Regions from separate parts of the Kluyvera sp. CHPC 1.2972 genome, predicted to be linked through region 1. Evidence: predicted binding sites of a transcription regulator. Region 1 holds the regulator's gene; each other region holds the start of a gene.
The links. The regulator Fur, encoded in region 1, represses iron uptake genes when iron is present. The targets are predictions, from matches to a motif close to ATAATAATGAGAACNACTATCAA.

Region 1 (3,123 bases):
CTGACATGTTCGGTATTGATATTGCGGCGTTCACCGCGATTGAAATGGCTGAAAGTAGCGAAAGTGGTCACCCGAACGAAATTGCGTTGTCCTCTAAGAACAAAGGCTACAGCGAAGATTACAGCGGCGATAAGAGCGGTATCAGCCTGTACAAAGCGGCAGCCAAATTTAAATTAGGGCCAGCCTGGGCTCGTGCGGGTTACATCCAGCCAACCGGCCAAACGCTGCTGGCACCACACTGGAGCTTCATGCCTGGTACCTATCAGGGTGCTGAAGCCGGTGCTAACTTCGACTACGGTGATGCTGGCGCGCTGAGCTTCTCCTACATGTGGACGAACAACTACAAGGCGCCATGGCACCTTGAAATGGACAACTTCTATCAGAACGATAAGAAGACCAAAGTCGATTACCTGCACTCCATCGGTGCGAAATACGATTTCAAAAATGACCTGGTGCTGGAAGCCGCATTTGGTCAGGCAGAAGGCTATATCGATCAGTACTTCGCCAAAGGTAGCTACAAATTTGATATCCCTGGCGGTCCGCTGACCACCAGCTACCAGTTCTACGGTACGCGTGACAAGGTGAGCGATCACGGCGTCAACGATATCTATGACGGCACCGCGTGGCTGCAGGCGTTAACCTTCGGCTACAAACTGCAAGAAGTGTTCGACTTCCGTCTGGAAGGGACCTGGGTTAAAGCAGAAGGTCAGCAGGGTTACTTCCTGCAGCGTATGACGCCAACCTACGCATCCTCTAACGGTCGTCTGGATATCTGGTGGGATAACCGCTCTGACTTCAACGCCAACGGCGAAAAAGCGGTCTTCTTCGGCACCATGTATGACCTGAAGAACTGGGATCTGCCGGGTTGGGCGGTGGGTGCTTCTTACGTTTACGCATGGGATGCTAAGCCAGCGACCTGGCAGATGAACCCGGATGCGTACTACGACAAGAACAACAAGATCAAAGAGTCTGCCTACAGCCTCGATGTGGCATACACCGTTCAGGATGGCCGTGCAAAAGGCACGCTGTTCAAACTGCACTTCACTCAGTATGACAACCACTCCGATATCCCAAGCTGGGGCGGCGGTTACGGCAACATCTTCCAGGATGAGCGTGACGTGAAATTCATGGTTATCGCACCGTTCACTATTTTCTGATGCTAACGCGGCAGGGGGAAACTTCTGCCGCTGCTAAGAGGCTCATCGTATGAAAAAACTGATTATTGTTGCACTGATGGCCGCCGGGTTAACCGCCTGCGCTCAATCACCCGCACCGAAGGAAGATAGCAAGCTGAAGGATGCCTACAGCGCCTGTATTAATACCGCAGAAGGCAATCCGGATAAAATCCAGGCCTGTCAAAGCGTACTGAACGTGCTGAAGCAAGAGAAAGCGCACGAACAGTTCGCGAATCAGGAAAGCGTTCGCGTCATCGACTACCAGAAATGCATTAATGCCAGAAAGATGGGCAATGACGAAGCCGTAGCGAAAAACTGCGATAAGATTTGGCAGGAAATTCGCAGTAACAACGCGCCGCAGAAATAAGCTCACGTTGATACCAATAACCGCTGCTTGCAGCGGTTTTTTTACGCCTGAAGAACCGGGGGTATAAAAAAAGCCAGTGCGTGAGCAACTGGCTTTTTACGAATGGTATCGGGTTACTTTTCGATGCCTTCGTGGGCGTGTTCATCTTCACGGCAGTCGCCTTCAGCGCAGTGACCGTAGAGATAAAGGCTGTGGTTTGTTAAGCGGATACCGTGCTTCGACGCGATTTCACGCTGACGAGCTTCAATGGAATCATCGCTGAACTCGATCACTTTGCCGCAGTCGAGGCAAATCAGGTGATCGTGGTGATGCTGTTGGGTCAGTTCGAAAACGGATTTACCGCCTTCAAAATTGTGACGAGTCACGATACCGGCGTCATCAAACTGGTTCAGTACGCGGTAGACCGTGGCCAGGCCAATCTCTTCACCCATGTCGATCAGGCGTTTATATAAGTCTTCCGCGCTGACATGGTGGTTATCCGGTTCCTGAAGGACTTCCAGAATCTTTAACCGTGGAAGTGTGACTTTCAGGCCAGCCTTCTTTAATGCGGTGTTATTGTCAGTCATGCGGAATCTGTCCTGTTGCTAAACGATTAACTTCCATCAGCGAAAGTATCACAGAGAATGCACCCGAATTAATGCGTCTCATTATAGAATGACCCTATTGAAATGAAAACAGCAAGAGCCGGGTAAACTAAGCTTTCAAAAACGAGGCTTCACCGACAAACTGGCGATGAGACCGCGCTAAATCAGAAGATATTGTACAGGTATGCGCTCAAAAGTTAAAAAATTGTAGCTATTATTTTAATTGCTTTTACCTATTAATGCGGCGCGATTTATCATCGCGCCACAGGATAATCAGGCGTTTTTGATGTCTTCCAGATGCAGCTCTTCAGCCACCTGCTTAACCCATTTTTCAACGCGCTCAGCGGTCAGCTCAGGCTGACGGTCTTCATCGATAGCCAGGCCTACAAAGTGGTCGTCATCCGCCAGACCTTTAGACGCTTCGAAATGATAGCCCGCGGTCGGCCAGTGGCCGACGATAGCTGCGCCACGTGGTTCAATGATGTCGCGAATGGTGCCCAGCGCATCACAGAAATATTCCGCGTAGTCTTCCTGGTCGCCGCAGCCAAACAGCGCAACCAGCTTACCATTGAAATCCACTTCTTCCAGCGTCGGGAAGAAATCATCCCAGTCGCACTGCGCTTCGCCGTAGTACCAGGTTGGGATACCCAGCAGCAGAATATCGAATGCTTCCAGATCTTCCTTGCTGCTCTTGGCAATGTCGTGAACGTCAGCGACATCTTTACCAAGCTGTTTTTGAATCATTTTTGCGATATTTTCGGTGTTCCCGGTATCGCTACCGAAAAAGATGCCAACGATTGCCATGAGTAAAATAACCTCTTGAAACTTAATGAAATGGTGATGGCTTATTGCCCACAGATAAGGGCAATCATAGCAGAACAGAGAGGCGTGCGGAAACCGCTATCGTGCCGGACTGCACACTCTGCTACATGAAAGTGTATTTTGGGGGATTTTTCAGGCTTTCCCCTGTCCGTGCAGTTGGGCCAGTTGGCTCATC
Region 2 (3,123 bases), on a different contig from region 1:
AATTGCGCTGAACGGTCAGGAAGCGGAAAACCAGTTTGTCGGCTGTAACTGCGGCATTATGGATCAGCTGATCTCCGCGCTCGGCAAGAAAGACCATGCGCTGCTGATCGACTGCCGTTCGCTTGGCACCAAAGCCGTCTCCATGCCGGAAGGCGTTGCGGTGGTAATCATCAACAGCAACTTTAAACGTACTCTGGTCGGCAGCGAGTACAACACCCGCCGCGAGCAGTGTGAAACCGGTGCGCGCTTCTTCCAGCGCCCGGCGCTGCGTGATGTGACCATTAATGAATTCAACGCCGTCGCTCATGAACTGGACCCGATTGTCGCGAAGCGCGTACGTCACGTACTGACCGAGAACGCCCGCACCGTTGAAGCAGCGGCGGCACTGGAAAAAGGCGATCTGCTGCGCATGGGCCAGCTGATGGCGGAATCCCACGCCTCCATGCGCGACGATTTCGAAATCACCGTGCCGCAAATTGATACGCTGGTCGATATCGTGAAAGCGACCATCGGTGACCAGGGCGGCGTGCGCATGACCGGCGGCGGCTTCGGCGGCTGCATCGTCGCGCTGATCCCAGAAACGCTGGTGCCTGCGGTGAAACAGGCCGTGGCCGAACAGTACGAAGCCAAAACGGGCATTAAAGAGACGTTCTACGTCTGCAAACCGTCACAAGGAGCAGGACAGTGCTAAGAGAAACGCCAGCGCTGGCGGCAGATGGCCAGCCGTATCGACTGATTACGTTACGCAACGCCAATGGCGTGGTGGTGACGTTAATGGACTGGGGTGCAACGCTGCTATCTGCGCGCATCCCAATGAAAGACGGCAGCGTACGTGAAGCGCTGCTGGGCTGCGCGTCGCCGGAACAGTACACCGAGCAGGCGGCGTTCCTCGGCGCATCGATTGGCCGTTACGCCAACCGCATCGCCAACAGCCGCTATCTGCTCGATGGGCAGACGGTTGAACTCGCGCCAAGCCAGGGCAAAAACCAACTGCACGGCGGGCCTGAAGGCTTCGACAAACGCCGCTGGGCGATTGCCTCGCAGAACCCAACGGAGGCCGTTTTCACCCTTACCTCGCCTGATGGCGACCAGGGCTATCCAGGCGAACTTCAGGCGACGGCTATCTATCGCCTGACCGAAGATAACCGCATCTCCATTGAGTATCGCGCAACTGTCGATAAAACCTGTCCGGTGAACCTGACGAACCACGTCTATTTCAACCTCGATGGCGCTCAGACCGATGTGCGCAACCACAAACTTCAACTGCTGGCAGATGCTTATCTGCCGGTTGATGAGAGTGGGATCCCGCGCGATGGGCTGAAAGACGTTGCGAACACCAGCTTCGATTTCCGTGAGCCAAAAACCGTGGCGCAGGATTTTCTGAGCGACGATGACCAGAAGAAAGTGAAAGGCTACGACCACGCTTTCCTGCTTCAGGCAAAAGGCGATGCGACTCAGCCAGTAGGCTATGTCTGGTCCCAGGATGAAAAACTGCAAATGACGGTCTATACCTCCGCACCGGCCATTCAGTTCTACTCCGGTAATTACCTGGACGGCACGCTGTCCCGCAGCCCGCAGCCTTACGCCGCCTGGCAAGGCCTGGCGCTGGAAAGCGAGTTCCTGCCGGATAGTCCGAACCATCCGGAGTGGCCGCAGCCGGACTGCATGCTGCGCCCAGGCGAAGAGTACGTCAGCCTGACGGAATATCAGTTTACCGCATTATAATCACGTGGCTTACCGTAGCCCGGACGAGGTGCGATAGCACCGACTCCGGGGGTTCCCCGGCCTCGCTCCGCTCGGCCGGGCGACTCCCTTCCTCTTCTCTGTCTCGTCGAAGTTTTAGGCATATCGCTGAAAATTACGCCATGCAAAGACAAAATCATAACGCCTGGTTCACATGCACCTTACACTGGGACACTATTTTCGCTATGGTTATGCATAAGCGTTGCCGTCGAGCCTATCGCGGCAATATAATGAGAATTGTTATCATTCAATAAAGCTTGAGGAGTGAGAGTATGGCTGTAACTAAGCTGGTACTGGTTCGTCACGGTGAAAGTCAGTGGAACAACGAAAACCGCTTCACCGGTTGGTACGACGTTGATCTGTCTGAGAAAGGCGTTAGCGAAGCAAAAGCGGCAGGTAAACTGCTGAAGGCTGAAGGCTTCAGCTTTGATTTTGCTTATACCTCCGTGCTGAAACGTGCCATCCACACTCTGTGGAACGTGCTGGATGAACTGGATCAGGCCTGGCTGCCGGTTGAGAAATCCTGGAAGCTGAACGAGCGTCACTACGGTGCGCTGCAGGGGCTGAACAAAGCGGAAACCGCTGAAAAATACGGTGACGAGCAGGTTAAACAGTGGCGTCGCGGCTTCGCGGTCACCCCACCAGAGCTGACCAAAGATGACGAGCGCTACCCGGGTCACGACCCGCGCTACGCGAAGCTGACCGATAAAGAGCTGCCAACCACCGAAAGCCTGGCGCTGACCATCGAACGCGTTGTTCCATACTGGAATGAAACCATTCTGCCACGCCTGAAAAGCGGTGAGCGCGTGATCATCGCCGCTCACGGTAACTCCCTGCGTGCGCTGGTGAAATACCTGGACAACATGGGCGAAGACGAAATCCTCGAACTGAACATCCCTACTGGCGTACCGCTGGTGTATGAATTCGACGAGAACTTCAAGCCAATCAAACATTACTATCTGGGTAACGCTGACGAAATCGCTGCGAAAGCGGCAGCCGTAGCAAACCAGGGTAAAGCGAAATAATTTTCGCTGAACGGTAAAAAGAAAAAAGCGTGGAATATTCCACGCTTTTTTTATTTCTGCGGTGTTCCCGGCGGCGATTCGCTTGGCCGGGCTACGTTTAGAAAGTAGCCCGGGCGAGGTGCACAGCACCGACCCCGGGGAACAAATTAACCGCGGCGTGCCTTAACCGCGTTCGCTAACTGACGCAGGACAGTATCGGTATCTTCCCAGTTAATGCAGGCATCGGTGATGCTCTTGCCATACACCAGCGGTTCACCGCTGTCCGGGTTCTGATTACCTTCCACCAGGTGGCTTTCAATCATCACGCCCATAATGGCTTTCTCGCCGTTGGCAATCTGGTTGCAAACGTCAGTGC
Region 3 (3,123 bases), on a different contig from region 1:
CCGACATATCATACTGCGTGGTGCCACCCAGCTTGCCCGCGGTGTTATCCGGTGCAATCTCCATCGGCCCGGTGTAGCGCAACCCGGCCCCTATCGTCAGCCCGCGTACCGCGCTCTGATCGAAGGTGTAATCGCCCCACAGGTTAAAGGCGTTTTCCGGTACCTGCGTTGGGCGTTTACCCTGATAGGTTTCATCTTCGGTGTTAATGGCGTGCGTGTAGGCGTAGTTGGCGATCAGGTTGATGTTATCGGTTGGTCGGCTAACCGCCGACAGCTCTGCCCCTTTCGACTCAATCTCCCCGGTCTGATGGTAGTTCCAGCTCGGATCCAGACTCAGAACGTTTTTCTGCTTGATGTTAAACACCGAGGCGGTGAAGGTGGTGGCATAGTCGGCCAGCAGATACTTCACGCCCCCCTCAACCTGCTTACTGGTGGTGGGTTTCACCTGATCGGCCGTCAGGTTACGCGCCGGTGATACCGGCTTAAACCCTTCTGAATAGCTGATGAACGGCGAAAGACCGTTATCAAAGGCGTACAGCGCCCCCAGACGTTTGGTGACCCTATCCTGAGAAATCCACGTCTTCTGGTCGTCGTTCAGGTAATCGGTGGTGGCCGACTGGTACTGGTCATAGCGCAGGCTGGCGAGCAGGTTCAGGCCGCCAAACTCAACCTGATCCTGAAGGTAGTACCCTTTTTGGTTGTAGGAGAGACGGTTTTTCTGTGCCGTGTAAAGCCCCAGCGCGTCTTCATTGACCTGGCCGAAATCCGGATTGCGCATATCAATATCCGGCGACGTGGTCGCATAGCGATAGTGGTAGTGCGAATTCAGCTTCTGGTAGTCAAACCCGGCCAACAGATGGTGCTGCCAGTCACCAAAGGCGAAGGTGCGCGTGACCTGGTTATCGATATTGAAGCTATGGAGGTCTTCATCCGTGGTGTAGGCGAAACGATTTAACGCATAAACGGGATTCCCCGTATTCCCCGTCGAGTAGATGCTGTTCTGGTGGCTGTCGATGTCGAAGTAGCGCGCCTTCTGCGCAATGCCCCAGCCGCTATCAAACTCATGCTCAAAGCTGTAGCCCACCATCCACTGCCGTTGCTTAAATCCGCTCCATTTATCGCCCGCATAATCGCGCTTACCGGCATAGCTTGAGCGCAGATAAGAGAGCGGCAGCGGGTTAGACGGCGTCAGGCTTGGGGTGTTCTGCGCCAACGCGTCAATGGTCAACCGGGTTTTATCGCTCGGCTGCCAGGTGACGCTCGGCGCGACCAAATAATCCTCAGTGCGGGTGGTGTGCGGCTGATCGTCGCCCTCCGTCGCTTTCCCCAGCAGGCGATAGCTCCAGTCGCTGTCGGCAATACGCCCGGTAGAATCGAGATACCCCTCTTTCAGATTACGAGTGCCAGTATTAAAGCCGACCTCGGTGCGCGGCGTGGTCTGCGGCTTTTTGCCCTGAATATTGACCAGCCCGCCCGGCGAGCCGTTGCCATACAGCACGGAGGATGGCCCTTTGAGAATATCCACGCTCTCAACCAGCAGCGGGTCGATGCGCGCTTTGGTATTGCCGGTGACGTTATAAGGCAGCTGCAGGCCATTATAGAACTCGTTATCCACGGTGAAACCACGAATTTTGTATTCGCTCATGTAGGTGGTGCTACCGCGAGATTCCGTCGATACGCCCGGTGCATAGCGCAGAATTTCGTTAACCGACGTCGCGTGCCGCTCGCTGATTTCATGCTGGCTGATGGTGTTGATCACCTGCGGCGTTTTGCTCTCTGCCACCGCAGATTTGGTGGCGCTATTGGTCCAGGCCGGGAGTTCACTACTCTCGCCTGAGCCCGTAACGACCATCGTGGTTTCATTTTTATCAGCCCAGGCTGATGTGGAAAGGGCAACGGCAATCATCCCTGACAGCGTACAACGACGAAAAACGGTTCTTTTCATTTTATAGACGAACTCAATTCAAACAAAGAACGATAATTATTATCATTTGTGTTTGTAGTTCAACATAAAAATGAAGACAGCGACGAAATGGGGGACAACGCGGGGGATAAAACGAAGAACGGCCCCTTGCGGGGCCGTTGAGAGACATGATTATTCGCGGCGAATCAGGCGGAAAACCCCCAGCACAACGATGGCACCGACGACGGCAACCAGGAAGCTGTGCAGGTTAAAACCGGTGACACTGCCGCCGAGGCCAAACGTGGTCGCTAACCAGCCGCCCACCACCGCACCGACTATCCCCAGGATGCAGGTGAGGATGAATCCGCCCCCATCACGCCCCGGCATAATCAGTTTGGCAATAACACCGGCAATCAGACCAAAAATAATCCAGGTAATAATACCCATTTTTCCCACCTCTTCAGTTCCATTAAACAGCCATAAAAGCGCCGACATTCTGCGCCGCTAATACTTCAAGTATAGGTAATTGTTCTTAAAAAACCTGGCAAGGCGATGATATTTTATACGGATAAATACGAATATTGACGTAAGCACTGTCTTAAGTGCTTTGGGCAGCCAAAAGCTGCGAAGATGTTAATTTTTTTCATTTGGGCGCTGAAGTTATATTTTCGTAAGCCGATAAAACATAAAGCCTCTGCCATTCAGGAGCCATTCCAGGTGAGTGAGCACAACACACAGTTTTTAAAGCAAAACCCATTAGCCGTGTTAAGCGTTCTGCGCGATCTTCAGCAGGCTAACGCCGCGCTGCGCGTTAGCTGGTCGTCCCACCAGTTTATTAGTCGTATTCTTGATGTCAGCCAGCAGCGTCTGGTTATCGATTTCGGTAGCCGTGATGAGGACAACGTCGCGGCCCGCTCGGCCAAAAACATTACCATGGTTGCCGAAACCAACGGCGCAAAAATAGAGTTTACGGTGCCGCAGATGCAGGTGGAGGATTATCAAAGCCTGCCCGCGTTCGTGATGCCCACCCCGCCGACGGTCTGGTTTATTCAGCGTCGCGAATTTTTCCGTATTCCCGCGCCGCTGCATCCGCCCTATTTTGGTAAAGCCACGCTGCCGGATAAGAGCACGCTGCGCTTTCGTCTGTTCGATCTGTCGCTTGGCGGCATGGGCGCACTGCTGGATGCACCACCGCCGGACGGCTTGATTTCCGGAATGGA
Region 4 (3,123 bases), on a different contig from region 1:
ATCGTCTAGCCCCACAATCTTCTGCTGTTATCTTCAATCTTGCCGCTCAGGCGACGCTTCTGCATGGTTCTGCTCCAGCTCACCGACAGCCCCGCCGCGCTCAGCAGGCGGTGATACTGGTCGTCATCAAACGGCATATGCCAGGCAATCGCGGCGGCGTCATACACCGAAACATCGCTCAGACGCGATACCAGTTCCAGCGGAGCATCAGTAGAGACCTTACCCGGCGCAATCACCCGGTACAGCCAACCGACCTTGCCGCTGTTTTGCATCAACGATGCCATATCGCTGATAGCAAAGTGGAAATTGAGCTTAAAGCACGGAGAACGTGGCTGGGTAACCTGGATCAACGTCTCACCCCAGCGGTAAATATCACCGATAAAAACGTTATGCTCGGTCATACCTTCCGTCGACAGGTTTTCACCAAACGCCGGGGCGCAAAACAGGGCGGCCTGCTCGGGGAAGTCACGAATCAGGTCGACGTAATGTTCACGGGGAAACTGACACAGCGCGCGGTCGGGGCCGCCGTGGATTTTTTTCTCAGCCTGTTCATCACCCAACAGTCCCAGCTCGGTGAGTTCCAGTTCGCCATCCATCTGGACCTTCGCGATGGCGCTCGGGCGGCTGCCGTCATAGTCGCGGATTTTGCCAATAAACACATCAACCGGAAAATGCATCTGCTGCTCCTTAGGCGGATACAAAAAAAGCGAGTCATCAGACTCGCTTCTACAGACCGGCAATGCAAATTATTTTTTAGCGGCGAAACGCGCTGCTGCTTCGTCCCAGTTCACCACGTTCCAGAACTCTTTGATGTAGTCCGGGCGGCGGTTCTGGAATTTCAGGTAGTAAGCGTGTTCCCAAACGTCCAGGCCCACGATTGGGAAACCGGAAGCGCCGGAAACGGCTTCGCCCATCAGCGGGGAGTCCTGGTTTGCGGTAGAAACCACAGCCAGTTTGTCGCCTTTCAGCACCAGCCACGCCCAGCCAGAGCCGAAGCGAGTTGCTGCTGCTTTTTCAAATTCAGCTTTGAAGTTATCAACGGAACCGAAATCACGCTCGATAGCCGCTTTCAGGTCACCCTGCAGGGTGGTGCCTTTTTTCAGGCCTTTCCAGAAGAAGCTGTGGTTAGCGTGGCCGCCCGCGTTGTTACGCAGAACGGTTTTCTTGTCAGCCGGCAGTTGGTCCAGTTTCGCGATCAGCTCTTCAGCAGACAGCGCAGCGAATTCCGGCAGGCTTTCCAGCGCTGCGTTAGCGTTGTTGACGTAGGCCTGGTGGTGTTTGCTGTGATGGATTTCCATCGTCTGTTTGTCGAAGTGCGGTTCCAGGGCATCGTACGCATAAGGCAGTGATGGCAGGGTATAGCTCATAATCATCTCCATTATTGTCGGGCGGCAAACCTGTAAACGCCGCGTAATCAGTTGGTTCATTATAGTTAATTAAATGATATTGAAAATGATTATCAATGCCGTAGTTTTTATAAGGTTATAACATTTTGTTATGTTCCTGAAATTATGCGTGCTTTACGTTAGTCGTATTGATGAATTCCGAAAATTTCACACTTTGACATAACCATATACAAATACGTTTTTTTTGCCACCCGACGCCAGAGGCTGGCAATAATCACAAGGTCTTTGCATGGCGTAACGCGTAATTTCGCCTCGAAACTATCAAACGTTGAGGGCTATATGAAATTACTACGGACAGTCAAAATACTTCTGCTGTGCTGCCTTTCGCTCCCTGCATTTTCGCATGCTGAGACGGTACTGCGTCTCGCCTATGCCGAAAACAGCCAGCCGGTGAAAGATGCGCTGCGCTTCCTGGGCAACCAAATAGAAGAGAAGACCCAAGGCGATATCAAAGTGATGTACTTTCCAGATGGCCAGTTGGGCGGCGAGCGCGAGCTGGTCGAGCTGACTCAGGTTGGCGTTGTGGATATCACCAAAGTGTCATCCGGCCTAATGGAAAGTTTTTCCCCGATGTACGGAGTTTTCTCTCTTCCCTACCTCTTCGCCGATCGTAATGAATACTACAAAGTAATGGATAATCCCGACGTAATGATGCCGGTTTATCAATCCACTCAAGCTCAGGGCTTCGTCGGCGTTGGCTGGTATGACTCCGGCGCGCGTAACTTCTATATGAGCAAAGGGCCCGTACGCAGCATTAACGATCTGAAAGGGAAAAAGATCCGCGTGATGCAGAGCGACACAGCCATTCGCACGCTTAAGCTGCTGGGAGCCTCCCCCATCGCCATGAGTCAGGCGGAGGTCTATACCTCACTACAGCAAGGCATTCTGGACGGCGCTGAAAACAACGAGTTCGCACTGACTATCGCCCGCCATGGCGAGGTGGCTCGCTTTTACACCTACGACATGCACACCCGTATCCCTGACATCCTGCTGATGAGCTCATTAACGCTAGAAAAACTGTCTCCCGAACAACAACGCATCGTCAACGAGGCAATTCTGGCCTCGATTGAATATGAAAAATCGGCGTGGGATGCCGAAATCGAAAAAACCAAACAGCAGGCGGTTAAGGACTTTAACGTCGAATTTTTCGATATCGATATCAAACCCTTCCAGCAGGCCGTGCAACCCATTTATGCCGACCTGGGAAGCAGACCAGAGCTGGATACGCTCTATCAGAAAATTCAGGCCGCAAAGAACTGATAAATAAGGATTTAAAATGGAAATAATCAGAAAAGGACTAGATAGACTACTGGAAATCCTCTGCTGCCTGGTTCTGGCGGTGATGGTTGCCGTATCGTGCTGGCAGGTCATTAGCCGTTATATCGTCGGCCAGCCCAGTACCATTACCGAAGAACTGCTACGCTTCTCCCTGGTCTGGATCTCAATGCTAGGCATGGCCTATGTTGCAGGTAAGCAACAACATATCAGCCTGACCATTTTGATCGATAAGGTCTCTGAGAAAGTGCGCCTTATCTGGATGATTATCCTGCAACTGACCTTTATGGCCTTCTCCACGTGGATTTTAATTATCGGCGGTCTGAAAATCTCCGCAATTTCAATGCTGCAAATATCTCCCGCGCTGGGCATTCCAATGGGTCACGTTTACTACGCGCTGCCGATTGCCGGCGCGTTAATCATTATCTACAGCGTGCTAAAT

Region 2: a site for Fur is predicted at 1,968-1,990, ahead of gpmA (2,3-diphosphoglycerate-dependent phosphoglycerate mutase). Genes of this name have one in related genera too.
Region 3: a site for Fur is predicted at 1,975-1,997, ahead of V6944_RS00270 (TonB-dependent siderophore receptor). Genes of this name have one in related genera too.
Region 4: a site for Fur is predicted at 1,441-1,463, ahead of sodA (superoxide dismutase [Mn]). Genes of this name have one in related genera too.

What each region holds. Positions count from the first base shown of each region.
Region 1 covers NZ_JAPKIB010000007.1:178,625-181,747, forward strand. Annotated here, with positions in the region: gene chiP (chitoporin ChiP) at 1-1,157, shown strand, start outside; gene chiQ (ChiQ/YbfN family lipoprotein) at 1,207-1,542, shown strand; gene fur (ferric iron uptake transcriptional regulator) at 1,656-2,108, opposite strand; gene fldA (flavodoxin FldA) at 2,400-2,930, opposite strand; gene ybfE (LexA regulated protein) at 3,081-3,123, opposite strand, start outside.
Region 2 covers NZ_JAPKIB010000016.1:91,003-94,125, forward strand. Annotated here, with positions in the region: gene galK (galactokinase) at 1-691, shown strand, start outside; gene galM (galactose-1-epimerase) at 685-1,725, shown strand; gene gpmA (2,3-diphosphoglycerate-dependent phosphoglycerate mutase) at 2,016-2,768, shown strand; gene aroG (3-deoxy-7-phosphoheptulonate synthase AroG) at 2,915-3,123, opposite strand, start outside.
Region 3 covers NZ_JAPKIB010000001.1:51,162-54,284, forward strand. Annotated here, with positions in the region: gene V6944_RS00270 (TonB-dependent siderophore receptor) at 1-1,945, opposite strand, end outside; gene V6944_RS00275 (GlsB/YeaQ/YmgE family stress response membrane protein) at 2,096-2,350, opposite strand; gene ycgR (flagellar brake protein YcgR) at 2,621-3,123, shown strand, end outside.
Region 4 covers NZ_JAPKIB010000013.1:52,666-55,788, forward strand. Annotated here, with positions in the region: gene yiiM (6-hydroxyaminopurine reductase) at 6-740, opposite strand; gene sodA (superoxide dismutase [Mn]) at 747-1,367, opposite strand; gene V6944_RS17880 (TRAP transporter substrate-binding protein) at 1,686-2,666, shown strand; gene V6944_RS17885 (TRAP transporter small permease) at 2,683-3,123, shown strand, end outside.